DNA from 4 places in the Terrabacter sp. 2TAF16 genome. Region 3 is predicted to be linked to each of the others. Evidence: riboswitches for the same ligand, from Rfam matches in the RefSeq annotation. Region 3 holds a riboswitch; each other region holds the start of a gene.

Region 1 (3,438 bases), on a different contig from region 3:
CGATCGGCACGTCGAGCATCCCCAGGGCATCGACGACGGCCGCGTGCTGCGTGAAGCCGTGCGGCTCTGGCGCGCTGGTCCGGGACACGAGGATGCCGCTCGCGGCGTCGAACCAACCACGCAGGCGCATCGCGTGCAGGGCACGGCAGATGTCGTAGGAGTTCCACTCGGCGATGTCGAGCAGCACGACGGTGCCCTCGGGCGCGTGGTCGCGCGCGAAGGCAGCGATGTCCGCGAAGCGGCCGCCCGCGAGGAAGCTCACCGTCTCGACGCACCCCGCGACGAGCCTTCCGGAGAACGTGATGGGTGCGTCCTCGTGGCCCGGATCGATGCGGGTCCACGTCCCTCGGCCCTCGAGGGTCATCTCGGAGACCGTCGGGTTGCCGGCGTAGTCGTCCCAGCCGCCGGCACGGTGCCGCCCGGGGGAGTGCTGCCGCAGCTCGTCCCCGGCCGCGGCGCCCGCCACGTCGACCCAGTGGAGTATGCCGCCCGGCACGGCATACGGGGTGTCCATGAGGTTCTGCCCGTGGATCGTCGCGATGCCGGTCGTGAGGGTGAGGGGGGTCAGCCACGTCGACGTGTCGGAGAAGCCGACGCACCAGGTCGGCTCGGCGGCGGCGACCGCGTCGAGGTCGAGCAGGTCGAGCAGGTCGATGCCGGTCTCACCGCCCCACGGCGGGACGACCGCCCGGATGCTCGGGTCGAGGAGCATCCCCATGAGCTCGGCCGCGCGGGCTTCGCGGGGCCCGCTCACGTGGCTCGGCGCGTGGTTGAGCTCACCCACGACGACGTCGAAGCCACGGTCGCGGAGGCACTGGACGGCATACGCGAACCGTCCCCAGAGCTCGTCGGAGACGCCGGAGCTCGGCGAGGTCACGCCGATCCGGTCGCCGGGGCGCAGTGGGGCAGGGTAGCGGATCGGCATGGCTGCCATCGTGCCAGCCATGCCGATCCGCTTCAGCCCGGTTTCGGCCGGGTCGGTCGGGAGCGTCAGGCCTTGGCGGCCGTGAAGCCCTGCTCGAGGTCGGCGACGATGTCGTCGATGTGCTCGATGCCGACCGAGAGGCGCACGAGGCCCGGCGTCACGCCTGCAGCGAGGCGGTCCTCGTCGGGGCCCTGGGAGTGCGTCGTCGAGGCCGGGTGGATGACGAGCGAGCGGACGTCGCCGATGTTCGCGACGTGGCTGTGCAGGGTCAGCGCCTCGACGAACCTCTTGCCCGCCTCGAGGCCACCGGCGATCTCGAACGAGAGCACGGCGCCGGCGCCACGCGGCGTGTACTTCTCCGCGAGAGCGTGGAACGGGCTGTCCGGCAAGGACGCCCACACGACCTTCTCGACCTGGTCGTGACCCTGGAGGAAGGCAGCGACCTGGTGGGCGTTCTCGAGGTGACGCTCGATGCGCAGCGACAGCGTCTCGATCCCCTGGGCGATGAGGAACGCGTTGAAGGGCGACGCGGCCGGGCCGAGGTCGCGCAGCAGCTGGACGCGGGCCTTGAGGATGAAGGCGAGGTTGGCGCCGAGCGGGCTGCCGACGCCGAGGTCGCGGGCGAAGACGAGCCCGTGGTAGCTCTCCTCGGGCGTGTTGTAGTTGGGGAACTTCTCCGGGTCGGCGCCGAAGTCGAACGTGCCCGCGTCGACGATGACGCCGGCGATCGAGGTGCCGTGACCGCCGAGGTACTTCGTCGCCGAGTGCACGACGATGTCGGCGCCCCACTCGATGGGGCGGATGAGGTAGGGCGTCGCGACGGTGTTGTCGACGACGAGCGGTACGCCGTGCTCGTGCGCGAGGGCCGCGACGGCCTCGATGTCGAGGATCTCGCTCTTGGGGTTGGCGATGGTCTCGCCGAAGAGGAGCTTGGTGTTGGGGCGGATCGCCGCGCGCCACGAGTCGATCGACGTCGGGTCCTCGACGAAGCCGACCTCGATGCCGAACTTCGGCAGCGTGTGCTTGAAGAGGTTGAACGTCCCGCCGTAGAGGCTGGGGGAGACGACGACGTGGTCGCCCGCCTCGGCGATGTTGAGCACGGCGAGCGTCTCGGCAGCCTGGCCCGAGGCCACGAGGAGGGCGCCCACGCCGCCCTCGAGTGCCGCGATCCGCTGCTCGACGACGTCGGTCGTCGGGTTCATCAGACGGGTGTAGATGTTGCCGAACTCCTTGAGCCCGAAGAGGTTCGCGGCGTGGTCGGTGTCGTTGAAGACGTAGCTCGTCGTCTGGTAGATCGGCAGCGCGCGGGCCCCCGTGGCACTGTCGGGGGCCTGGCCGGCGTGGATCTGCTTGGTCTCGAAGGACCAGTTGGGCTCGGTCATCGGTCGTCCTGCTCTTCCTGGGTCGTGTCGCTGACCGGGGTCCCGTGTCACCGGGCCCCGTGCACCGACGGGTCGGTGCGGGAGAGAGGCTCTCCGCGCTTGCACGAGCGCCGGGTGGCGTCGACGGGCCAGGTCTTCACCCGGGGCACCCCACCGCGGTTGGAGGGTTGCCGGCCAGCGAGCCGGGGCTTGTCGCTGGCGCTCATGACCTACCGGCGAGTGTACGTATGCGTGTCCGCCAGGTGGGAGGCCATGTCCTCATCGTGGACGGGCCCTTTCCGACGAGCGTTCCCGATCGGCGCAGGGCCGCGTCGAACCGGACGGGATGGCTTGCAGGGCAGACCAGTTCGTTGTCCACAGGGGTGGCCTACCTCTTGAAAGTCGCTCGAACACCTGTTCTGCATATCTGCTTGGGTGAAGTAGGATCTGTGGATGACCGCGAATCCGGTTCGGGGAGTGGACTACCCGTCCACCTACCAGCAGCTGCTGGAGTGGTTCCCGGACAACCAGTCCTGCCTGGACTACCTGGCCGGACTGCGCTGGCCCGACGGGTTCGTGTGCCCGAAGTGCGAAGCCACTGAGTTCTGGCGCACCGGTGCCGGGCTGTGGATGTGCCGGGCCTGCGGGCGGCGCACGTCGGTCACCGCTGGAACGATCTTCGACCGGACGCGGACGCCGTTGTCGACCTGGTTCGCGGCGATCTGGTTCCTGACCTCGCAGAAGAACGGGATGTCCGCACTCGGCCTGCAACGGGTCCTCGGGTTCGGCTCCTACGAGACGGCGTGGGCCTGGATGCACAAGCTGCGCCGGGCGATGGTCCGCCCGGAGCGGGACAAGCTGTCCGGGATCGTGGAGCTCGACGAGACGATGATCGGCGGCGTCACCCGCGGCCGGATGGGCGGCTACGGCGACAAGGTCGCGGTCATGATCGCCATAGAACACAACGAAACCCGCCGCCTGGGCCGAGTCCGGCTCGGCGTCGCCACCCAGCCCGGAACCGCCGAGCTGGTCGACTTCGCCACCCGGGTCATCGAGCCCGGATCAACGATCCGCACCGACGGCGCCCGCACCCTGCGCCGGCTCGCCGACCTCGGCTACACCCACGAGTTCACCCTCGGCTACTCCGCGCCC
Region 2 (3,438 bases), on a different contig from region 3:
CCTGGGCGCGCGCGATCTCCGTCCCGGTGATGGTGCCGCTGCTGCTGCCCTTGACCAGGAGCTGCATGATCGCCTCGTGCTGGAACACCTTCGGCAGGGTTTTGGGAGCTCCAGCGGTTGTTGCCTTAGGCACGGATGCAGTCGCCTTTCGTCGCAGGTCTCGTCGGATGGTCGACCCGAATCCGGGCATGCACCATCACAACGAACGAGAATGGGGGTTGGTGCCGGAAGAGCTTGGCCTGTCGGAGTCGATCCCTGTTTCGAGCTCTCGGTGCGCCTCGTGCGATCCGGTACTCGGACATTATAAAACGGCGTACGCCCTCCGAGCGAACGCGCGTCCAACCCGCGTGCCGCGAACGGGCGTCCGGCCCGCACGAACCGGGCCGGACGACGTGCCGGAGAGGGCTCAGTCGCCCTTGACCGCGAGCACCGGGCAGCTCGCGTCGAGCAGGATGCGCTGCGCGTTGGACCCGAGGATCAGCTTGCCGACCGGGCTGCGGCGACGCAGGCCGATGACGATGAAGTCGGCCTTCTCCTCCTCGGCGACGGAGATGAGGTCCTCGGCGGGGTCGTTGCCCCGGACGAGCTGGCGCACCTCGTGCTCCAGGCCCTTCTCCTCGAGGAGCGTCTGCACCCGGGCGAGCTCGCTCTCGAACTGGCTGGCCTCGTTCGCGTCGAAGTCCTTGCCGCCCCGGTGGGAGCTGATGACGACGAGCTTCGCTCCACGCAGGACGCACTCCTCGGCGGCTCGCTTGAGCGCCGCGCGACCTTCCTTGGTGGCGACATAACCAACGACGATGGCCACTTTCCCGGACCTCCTTGGGACGGAAACAACCAGTGCTCGCACCGTACCCGATTACGAGGCGTCCGGCGCGTCCCGGGCGAAGTCTCACCGCGGCGTCGGCGACGCGGACGACGAGCGTGCCACAGCGCCGGCTGTCGGCGAACCGGCCCGGCGCGCAGATGGGTTCAGTCGCGCGGCCGTTCGAGCGCGTCTCGGACGATGCGACCCACTTGGTCCTCCTCGATGAGGAAGCCGTCGTGCCCGAACTCCGAGGTGATGTGTGCGCGACGGGACCCCGGCAGGGCGGCGTGCAGCTCGTCGGAGAGCCGGGGCGGGTAGAGGCGGTCGGTGTCGACCGAGACGATGGTGCACTCGGCGCGGACGCGCTCGAGGGCGGCCTCGAGCCCCCCGCGGTCGCGCCCGACGTCGTGCGAGTTCATCGCCTCGGTCAGCACGACGTAGGAGTTGGCGTCGAAGCGCCGGGCCAGCTTGCCCGCGTGGTGGTCGAGGTAGGACTCGACGGCGAAGCGACCGCGGTCGCCGGCGCGCAACGGGTCCTCGCCGAGCTGGGGCTCGCGCCCGAAGCGGGTGCCGAGCTCGGTCTCGGTGCGGTACGTGATGTGGGCGATGCGGCGGGCCAGGCCCAGGCCGGTGTCGGGACGCGTGTGGCCCTCGTAGTAGTCGCCGCCCGCGAAGTCGGGGTCGTTGCGGATCGCCAACAGCTGCGGCTGGCACCAGGCGATCTGGTCGGCGGTCGCGTACGCCGTCGACGCGAGCACGATGCAGCGGTCGACGTCGTCGGGGTGCGTCGCGGCCCACTCCACCGCACGCATCCCGCCCATCGAGCCGCCGACGACGGCCGCCAGGCGGCGGATGCCGAGCCCGTCGAGGAGGCGTCGCTCGACGGCGACCTGGTCGCGGACCGTGACGTAGGGGAAACGGCTGCCCCAGGGACGACCGTCGGGCGCAGGGCTCGCGGGGCCGGTGCTGCCCTGGCACCCGCCGAGGACGTTGGACGCGATGACGAACCACCGCTCGGGGTCAACGGGTCCGTCGGGCCCGATGAGGGCGTTCCACCAGCCGGGCGAGGCGTGTCCGTCGCCGGCCTCACCGATGACGTGGCTGTCGCCGGTCAGTGCGTGCTCGACGAGGATGACGTTGTCGCCAGCCTCGTTGAGCCGGCCCCACGTCTCGTAGGCGATGCGAACGTCGGGCAGCACTCCCCCGCGCTCGAGCTCGATGTCACCGACGTGGGCGAACTGCCGCCGGCCGACCGGGTCGCCGTCACGCCAGGCGCCGTCGGGCCGGCGGGGCTCCGGTGCCGTCGGGTCGACGTGGCTCGTCGCCGCACGGTCCCTCGTCGCCGAGTCGCCGGTCTGGCCGGTGCCAGCGGTCCCGGGCCGCGCCCGGCGGCGGGTGCTCTGCGTCCGGTGGGTGACGGTCATCGGGGTACTCCTCGGTCCTCGCGCTTGCACGCACCCGGGGACGGGGCGGCCAGGTCTTCACCCGGGGCACCCCACCGCGAAGGAGGGTTGCCGACCAGCGAGCCGGGGCTTGTCGCTGGTACTCATGACCTGCTCCAACCATACGCGAGGCCTCACGGAGAGGCCGCGCGCCGTTCCACGACATGGACGGACGGCGCCGCCGCCGGAGACGCTCAGGCGCACTCCCGGGGCCGGAGTCCGACGTCGAGGGCGTGTCGCAACAGCCGCCCCAGCCCGTCATCGGGCTCCAGCTCGAGCGCACGGTCGACCGCGACCCCGGCCCGCGCACCGTCGCCGCACCACCACGCCATCGAGGCGAAGAGCGACAGGACGGGAACCGCATGATCCGCCGGCGTCAGTCGGCAGACCTGCTCGAGGCGGGACAGGACGAGTCGTGGCGTCGCAGCCTCGTCCCACTCCTCCCAGCCGCTCGGGTCGTTGCCGTCTCCGAGCCACGACTCGGGAGGCGCGTCGGGCGCTGCGGCGAGGCCGGCCCGAAGGTCGCGCGAGCGCGGTGCGTCCCGGTCAACCGACGCCTCGAGCGCCGCCAGGGTCCCCACGGCGTCCAGCTCGTCCAGCACCCGTCGTGCCTCGAAGACGTCGCGCGGCGGCTCGCCATCGTCCTCGTAGTCGTCCTCGTGGTCGTCCTCGTGGTCGTCTTCGACGTCGGTGTGCTCCTCGTCCGTGTCGTCGTCGTGCCGGTCCGACGACGGCGGCCCCGCAGCCAGCAGCTGCAACAGCGCTCGGAGCGCATCGGAGTCGCCCTCCTCGAGGCGCTCCTGCACGGCCGTCCCCGACCCCTCCGAAGTGTCGGGGTCGCCCGGGTCCGCGCGCGATCCCGGGGAGCGACCGGGCTCGGCGCCGTCGGGTGTCGGGACGGCGGCCGTCTCGTGATCGCCCGCGGCCGGGGCGAGCCGGAGGTCAGGACCGAGCAGCACCCCGAGGAGGGCTGCGAGGTCGTCGGACAGGAAGTCGGCCGAGGCCATCCCGGGGCAGAGCCAGGCCAGCAGGGCGTCATGGAAGCGCGGGTCACGCAGCGGACCGACGAGGGACGGGAGCCAGTGCTCGACGCCGTACCCCTCGATCTCGCCGTGCAGCACCCCTCCCCAGGCCACGAGGGAGTCGTGGACGAGGAACTGGCGGGCCGTCGGGTCGCCGCCGTCGAGGACC
Region 3 (3,438 bases):
CAGGGCAAGTCCGATGCCGATGACGGTGGCGATGCCGACGAGCAGCGTCTTCCACTGCTTCTTGAAGTCGTCGAGGCTGATCATGGTGCCGAGGTGGACGATGACGAAGCCGACGACGACACCGGCGAGCGCGAGCAGGCTCGAGCTCGCGAGGAGGTCCTCGGGGAAGATGTCGGTGAGGAAGCCGATGAAGAAGATGATCGAGGCGACGAAGAGCGAGGACAGCAGCGACTTCGTCTTCTTCGCGACGAGGTCGCTGACGGTCCAGACGAGCATGACGATGACGAACGCGAGCACCGGGTTCACAGCGGCCTCATCTTCCTCGTGGGCGGGCTGGTCGTCTCCCGATCGTGCCGGGGGAGCCGGGCGTGCCGATTCCCCCTCCGTGGGTGATCGGCACCGATCTGGTGACCCCGTCAGCCCTGCTGCCAGGCAGGGTCGCAGGAGAGCTCGACGTTGATCCAGGTGGCCACGGTCAGGCGGTGCAGCCGCTCGGTGAGGGCCGTCCGCAGCCGGTCGATGTCGGCGACGTCCCACTCGCCGGGTGAGACGACGTGTCGACCTCCACGTAGAGACGCCCCCGGTCCTCGTCATCCGCACGACCGGTTCCACGAGGCCCATCCCGGCGCACAGCTCGGTGACGGCCTCACGGGCCGGTTGCTCGATCTCGGGGGAGGCCTCATCTCGAGCAGCTCGCGCAGCATGGTCCGGACGAGGCCGACCGGGGCCGGGAGCACCATGAGTGACAGGACGATGACGAGCACCGGGTCGACGAGTGCTGACGCGGTGTCCTTGACGTCACCAGCGGGCAGCAGCGTCACGACGAGGAACCCGGCGAGGATCGCCGCTCTAGACGCCGCCCTTGCCCCGCCGAGGCCACGGACCCGACGGTCCGCGGCCTCGGCGGCATCTCAGGGAGTGGTCGCCCAGCTATCCCTACCAAATCAGTATGTTATCGTCTCTGCAGGTCATGAGTCCCAGCGACAAGCCCCGGCTTGCTGGGCGGCAACCCTCCTCCGCGGCGGGGTGCCCCGGGTGAGGACCAGGCGTCGACCTCCCGCTCGACGCAAGCGCGGGCTCGACGAGGGCCCCACGGACACAAGGGTTCCCATGACGCACACCACCGAACGCCGATCCCGCGGCCACGCCCTGTGGGCTCACCGCCGCCGGCACGTCGACCTCTCCCGGGTGAGCAGCGCCCTCTGTCGGGACTGACGACCAGACGACCGCATGCGCAGCGTCGGCGGCCCGACTGGGCCCGGCTGTGGCGTGCGGCGTCCCCGTAGTCCGTCTCGACCCACCCTCACACCTTCAGGAGCCTTGCCATGCCTCTGCGCACCCGCCCCGACCGGACCACCACCCTCACCACGCTCTCTGCGCCCGGCACCGGGACGCCATCGACGTTCGCACCACGGATCGCCGTCAACCTCGCGGAGACGGCTCGGCGCCTCGCGGGCGACCGTGCCCTCTGGGCCGGCCTCGTCGACTTCGACCCGATCAGCCGCTACTACGCCCGGATCGCCGCCGAGCCCGACCACGAGGCCTGGCTGCTCACCTGGCTCCCCGGCCAGGGGACGGAGTGGCACGACCACGGGCAGTGCGCCGGCTCGTTCGTCGTCCTGCAAGGACAGCTGAGCGAGCGCGTCGCCGATCTGGACGGTCCCGACCGGACCCCGCAGGTCGGTGAGGACGTCGGCCGTCTACGGGCCGGCCAGCAGCGCACGTTCGGACGTCGCTACGTGCACCACGTGAGCAACGAGGGCCCGGACCCGGCGGTGAGCCTGCACGTGTACTCCCCGCGCCTCACCGAGATGACGACGTACGCGCTCACCGGCAGGAGCCTCAGTCCCATCGAGCTGCAGCAGAAGGGAGTCGACTGGTGACTGGCCTCACTCCGAACGCCGCGCAGATCCACCTCGCCGTCGCCCTCGACGGTGCGGGATGGCACCCGGCAGCGTGGCGCGAGAAGGGCGCGCGGCCGGACGACCTCCTCACCGCCCGCTACTGGGCCGACCTCACCTCCACGGCGGAGCGGGGCCTGCTCGACTTCGTGACGATCGAGGACAGTCTCGATCTCCAGTCGGTGGACCCCTTCTCCGACGACGTCGACACGCGCACCGACCAGGTGCGCGGGCGGCTCGACGCGCTCCTCGTCGCAGCCACGGTCGCCCCCCTGACGCGACACGTCGGCCTCGTCCCGACCGTCACGACGAGCCACACCGAGCCGTTCCACGTCTCCAAGGCCGTCGCCACCCTCGACCACGTGAGCCACGGTCGTGCCGGCTGGCGGGTGCAGGTGGGTGGCACACCCGGCGAGACCGGCAACGTCGGTCGTCGCACCCTCCCCGCGATCCGACGGGACTTCGCGTCCACCCCCGAGGGCCGCGCTGCCGTGCGCGATCGCTTCGACGAGGCTGCCGACCACGTCGAGGTCGTCCGGCGGCTCTGGGACAGCTGGGAGGACGACGCCGAGATCCGCGACGTCACGACCGGGCGCTTCGTCGACCGGGACCGGCTGCACCACGTCGACTTCGAGGGCCGGCACTTCAGCGTCCGCGGCCCGTCGATCACCCCGCGACCGCCACAGGGGCAGCCCGTCGTCACCGCCCTGGCGCACCAGACGACTCCGTACGAGCTGGCGGCCCGGTCGGCGGACGTCGTCTTCGTGACGCCGCACGACGACGAGCAGGCCGCGAGCATCCTCGGCGAGGTCCGAGGAGCAGAGGCGCGGGTCGGGCGCGACACCCATCCCCTCACGGTCTTCGCCGACCTCGTCGTGGTCCTGGGGAGCACGACAGAGATCGCCCGGACCCGGCGACGCCGGCTCGACGAGGCCGCGGGGTCGCCCTTCAGGTCGGACGCCCACGTCTTCACCGGCACCGCTGCCGACCTCGCGTCGCTCCTGCTCCGTTGGCACGACGCCGGCTACGACGGCTTCCGGCTGCGTCCGGCCGTCGTCGTCGACGACCTCGTCGCCGTCGTGGACGAGCTCGTGCCCGCGCTCCAGCGCGCTGGGGCCTTCCGGACGGCATACGACCCCGGCACGCTGCGCAAGCGCCTCGGCCTGCCCGTCGCCGTGAACCGCTACGCCGCCGCGTCGGCGTGAGAAGGGAGCTCCCATGACGCAGCACCGCAAGCAGGTCATCCTCGGCGCCCACTTCCCGGGGGTCAACAACACGACGGTGTGGAGCGACCCTGCCTCGGGTAGCCACATCGACCTGTCGTCGTTCACCCACTTCGCGCAGACGGCCGAGCGCGGCCGGTTCGACTTCCTCTTCCTCGCGGAGGGGCTGCGGCTGCGCGAGCAACGCGGTCGGATCCACGACCTCGACGTCGTCGGCCGGCCCGACACGTTCACCGTCCTCGCCGCGATGGCTGCGGTGACGCAGCACCTCGGTCTCGCCGGCACGATCAACACGACGTTCAACGAGCCCTACG
Region 4 (3,438 bases), on a different contig from region 3:
CCGGCTTCCGCGACCTCGCCGCGGGCCTCGACGACGCGCAGCGCACCGACGGGCAGGGCTGGGTGCGCACCTGGCCCTTCGCGGGCAACCGGCTTCCGGCCTTCGTCCAGCTCGACCACCTGCTGAGCCGCGGCCTCACGGTCGTCGAGGCCGGGCAGGTGGCTCTCAACCGGGCCGACCACGCCGCGGTCTGGGCGAGCTACGCCCTGCCGGCGCGCTGACCCGACCCTGAGCGTTCGAGCGCACCGACCGCGCCGGCGCACCGGCGCACGGACCTGCTCAGCGGCGTACGCCCGCGCTCACCAGGGTCGCTCGACCTCGACGTCGCGCGGGTCGGTGCCCTCGAGCGCCCATCCGGTCTCGGTGAGCGTCCACTCCGCGTCGGTGCCGTGCTCGACGAGCCCCGCGACGGCCGCGACGAGACGCTCGACGCCCTCGAGCGTGCTGCCGAGGCCGATGCTGGCGCGGACCGCGGTGGCGGAACGCTCGCCCCACGGGTCCTCGAGGAGCTCGTCGACGAGCAGGTGGGCGCAGAACTTGCCGTCCCGCACGCCGATGCCGTGCTCGACGGAGAGGACCTGCGAGACGAGCGAGGAGTCCCAGCCGTCCATGGTGAAGGCGACGACGCCGACCCGGTCGCTGTCGTCACCGAAGATCGACAGGACCTCGACGCCCGCGACGTCGTCGAGTCCGGCGCGGAGCCGCTCGAGGAGGCGGGTCTCGTGCTCCTCGATGGCCTCGCGGTGCCGGCGGATCGTCGAGCAGGCCGCGGCGAGGGCGATGGCGCCGATGACGTTGGGGCTGCCGCCCTCGTGGCGCGCCGGCCCGGTCGCCCACGTGGTGCCGTCCTCGGTCACCGAGCGCGTCGCGCCGCCACCGAGCAGGTAGGGGTTGCCGGCGTCGAGCCAGTCGGAGCGCCCGGCGAGGACGCCCGCGCCGTAGGGGGCGTACGTCTTGTGCCCCGAGAACGCGACGTAGTCGGCGTCCCACGCGGCGAGGTCGATGGTGCGGTGCGCCGAGAGCTGGGCCGCGTCGACGGCGATCCGGGCGCCGTGCTCGTGCGCCAGGGTGGCGAAGCGCTCGACCGGCCAGACCTCTCCCGTCACGTTCGAGGCGGCCGCGACGACGACGAGGCGGTGGCGCGACGGGTGGTCGGTCAGCGCCTCCTCGAGCAGGGCGTGCGCGTCCTCGACGGTCTGCGGGACGGGGAGGCGCACGGTGCGGAAGCGGCCCCAGGGCAGCAAGGTCGAGTGGTGCTCGGTGCCGAAGACGAAGACCGTCGTGCGGCTCGGCAGCGCCTTGCTCAGCAGGGCCCACGAGTCGGTCGTCGTCCGGGTGAAGATGACGGAGTCGCCCTCACGCGCGCCGACGAAGGCGGCGACCTCGGCGCGGGCCTGCTCGTACCACGCGCTCGTCAGCCGCGAGGCGAACCCGGCGCCGCGGTGCACGGACGAGTAGGTCTCGAGCGCGCGGTCGACCGCGGCCTGGACCGTCTCGAGCGCCGGCGTCGAGGCCGCGTGGTCGAGGTTGGCGTATGCCGTGTCGCCGTGGAGCGTGGGCACGCGCAGTCCCGCGCCGACGACGGTGGGCAGCGTGCGCGCCTCGGGCACGACGTGCAGGGCGCGGGTGCGCACGACGGGTGCGGGGGAGCCGCCACAGAGGGAGGCCGCTGGGTGCGTCGAGGGAAGGACCGACATGGGAGTGCTCCTGGGTCATGGGACCCACCCGGTGCAGGTCCGCGCTTGCCGACCTCGATCACACGTTCAGACCGAGGATGGCCTGGTCGTCACCCGGAGCACCCCACCGCGGAGGAGGGTTGCTGGCCAGCGAGCCGGGGCTTGTCACTGGCACTCATGACCTGCGCCCGACGATAAAGGGGTCGGTCGCCGGCTGTCCACCGCCCGGTCCCCGGGTGTCGCGATCTGAGACGCCGACCCCGCCGGGGCCCTCGCGGGACGACGGCGGGCGCGGCCACGGCATACGGCGGCCGCGTCCGACTGGTCAGCCCTGTTGCGCGTGTGACGCGTGAGTTCAGCGGTGCGTTGACGTACGGTGCGAGCATGGCGTCACGTCCGTCCACCAACCAGCGCTCGAGCTCCGCCGCGGCCACCCGTGCCAAGGGGTCCGCGGGCAGCGCCTCGTCACGCCCTCCGGCAGCCCGGGGCGGCCGGCCCGCGCAGCGCAAGCCCGCGGCCCGCAAGCCCGCCGCCAAGACCGCGTCCAAGACGCGGGGCGGAGGCCTCCCCTTCCCGCTCGGCGCGATGCGCAACACGTGGATGGGCGTCTCGCACATGGCGGGGGGAGCGGTGCGCCGCGTCGGCCACAGTGCCGCCGACCTCGAGCCGGAGCACCGCCGCGACGGCATCGGCTTCGCGCTCATCGCGCTCGCCGTCGTCGTCGCCGCCCGTGAGTGGTGGGGCGTCTCCGGCACCTTCGGCCAGGTGGTGCACGCCGTCTTCGCCGGCACCTTCGGCCGCGTCGCCTACGCCGTCCCGCTCGTGCTGCTCGCCCTCGGCCTGCGCATGCTGCGCGCCCCCCAGGACGACGCCGCGACCAACCGCGTCGTCGTCGGCACCATCGCCCTGACCTTCGCCGCGTGCGGTCTGTCGCACCTTGCCGACGGCATCCCCAACCCGCCCGACGGCGCCGACGGCATGCGTGCCGCCGGCGGCATCCTCGGCTTCCTCGCCTCGAGCCCGCTCGCGGCGGCCGTCTCGACCTACGGGGCGCTCGTCCTGCTCGTCCTGCTCGGTCTCTTCGGCCTGCTCGTCATCACGGCGACGCCGGTCAACATGATCCCGACCCGCCTGCGCCAGCTGCGCGCCCTCGTCATCGACCGCGACCACGTCGACGAGCAGCCCGACGAGGCTCTCGACGCCCCTGCCGCAGCGGTGAAGCGCGCGCGCCGCAAGGCCGTCGACCTCGCCGACCGCGACGGCGACGAGGCGTTCCGCCAGGCCGCGCAGAAGGCCCTCGAGGACGAGGCGACCACGCAGCTGCGACCGGGCGAGAAGCGCCCGACCCCTCCCGGTCTGCTCGCCCCGCGTCCCGGCGGCGAGAAGGGGGTCGAGAAGGTCATCGACGCCACCGACCCCAAGACGCTCGGGGCGCCCGACACGAGCAAGGTCGGACCCAAGGCCGAGCTCATCCCGCCGCCCATGTCCGACCTGCCGGCTCGCGTCGAGCAGCTCAGTCTCGGCGGCGACATCACCTACCAGCTGCCCGACCACGCGATGCTGACGCCGGGGCCGCCGCACAAGACGCGCAGCGAGACCAACGACCGCGTCGTCGAGTCGCTGACCAACGTCTTCGACCAGTTCGACATCGACGCCGCCGTCACGGGGTTCACCCGCGGCCCGACGGTCACGCGCTACGAGGTCGAGCTCGGCTCGGGCACCAAGGTCGAGCGCGTCACCGCCCTCTCCAAGAACATCGCGT

The links. A riboswitch is a leader RNA that binds a small molecule or an ion and turns the genes downstream of it on or off. The one in region 3 is predicted to bind S-adenosylmethionine.
Region 1: another riboswitch for S-adenosylmethionine. It lies ahead of AB4Z14_RS20385 (bifunctional o-acetylhomoserine/o-acetylserine sulfhydrylase); the one in region 3 lies ahead of AB4Z14_RS21675 (cysteine dioxygenase).
Region 2: another riboswitch for S-adenosylmethionine. It lies ahead of metX (homoserine O-acetyltransferase MetX); the one in region 3 lies ahead of AB4Z14_RS21675 (cysteine dioxygenase).
Region 4: another riboswitch for S-adenosylmethionine. It lies ahead of AB4Z14_RS07930 (aminotransferase class V-fold PLP-dependent enzyme); the one in region 3 lies ahead of AB4Z14_RS21675 (cysteine dioxygenase).

The regions. Positions count from the first base shown of each region.
Region 1 is NZ_JBFRFZ010000018.1:62,544-65,981, forward strand. It holds gene AB4Z14_RS20380 (LD-carboxypeptidase) at 1-946, opposite strand, end outside; gene AB4Z14_RS20385 (bifunctional o-acetylhomoserine/o-acetylserine sulfhydrylase) at 991-2,307, opposite strand; SAM riboswitch class IV at 2,398-2,517, opposite strand; gene AB4Z14_RS20390 (IS1595 family transposase) at 2,740-3,438, shown strand, end outside.
Region 2 is NZ_JBFRFZ010000007.1:77,204-80,641, forward strand. It holds gene AB4Z14_RS12400 (RNA polymerase sigma factor) at 1-88, opposite strand, end outside; gene AB4Z14_RS12405 (universal stress protein) at 407-805, opposite strand; gene metX (homoserine O-acetyltransferase MetX) at 970-2,229, opposite strand; SAM riboswitch class IV at 2,245-2,359, opposite strand; gene AB4Z14_RS12415 (DUF4192 family protein) at 2,442-3,438, opposite strand, start outside.
Region 3 is NZ_JBFRFZ010000026.1:5,175-8,612, reverse strand. It holds gene AB4Z14_RS21685 (hypothetical protein) at 1-306, opposite strand, end outside; gene AB4Z14_RS21680 (hypothetical protein) at 591-821, opposite strand; SAM riboswitch class IV at 967-1,079, shown strand; gene AB4Z14_RS21675 (cysteine dioxygenase) at 1,326-1,883, shown strand; gene AB4Z14_RS21670 (LLM class flavin-dependent oxidoreductase) at 1,880-3,106, shown strand; gene AB4Z14_RS21665 (NtaA/DmoA family FMN-dependent monooxygenase) at 3,120-3,438, shown strand, end outside.
Region 4 is NZ_JBFRFZ010000005.1:149,211-152,648, reverse strand. It holds gene AB4Z14_RS07935 (endonuclease/exonuclease/phosphatase family protein) at 1-221, shown strand, start outside; gene AB4Z14_RS07930 (aminotransferase class V-fold PLP-dependent enzyme) at 300-1,697, opposite strand; SAM riboswitch class IV at 1,734-1,859, opposite strand; gene AB4Z14_RS07925 (DNA translocase FtsK 4TM domain-containing protein) at 2,061-3,438, shown strand, end outside.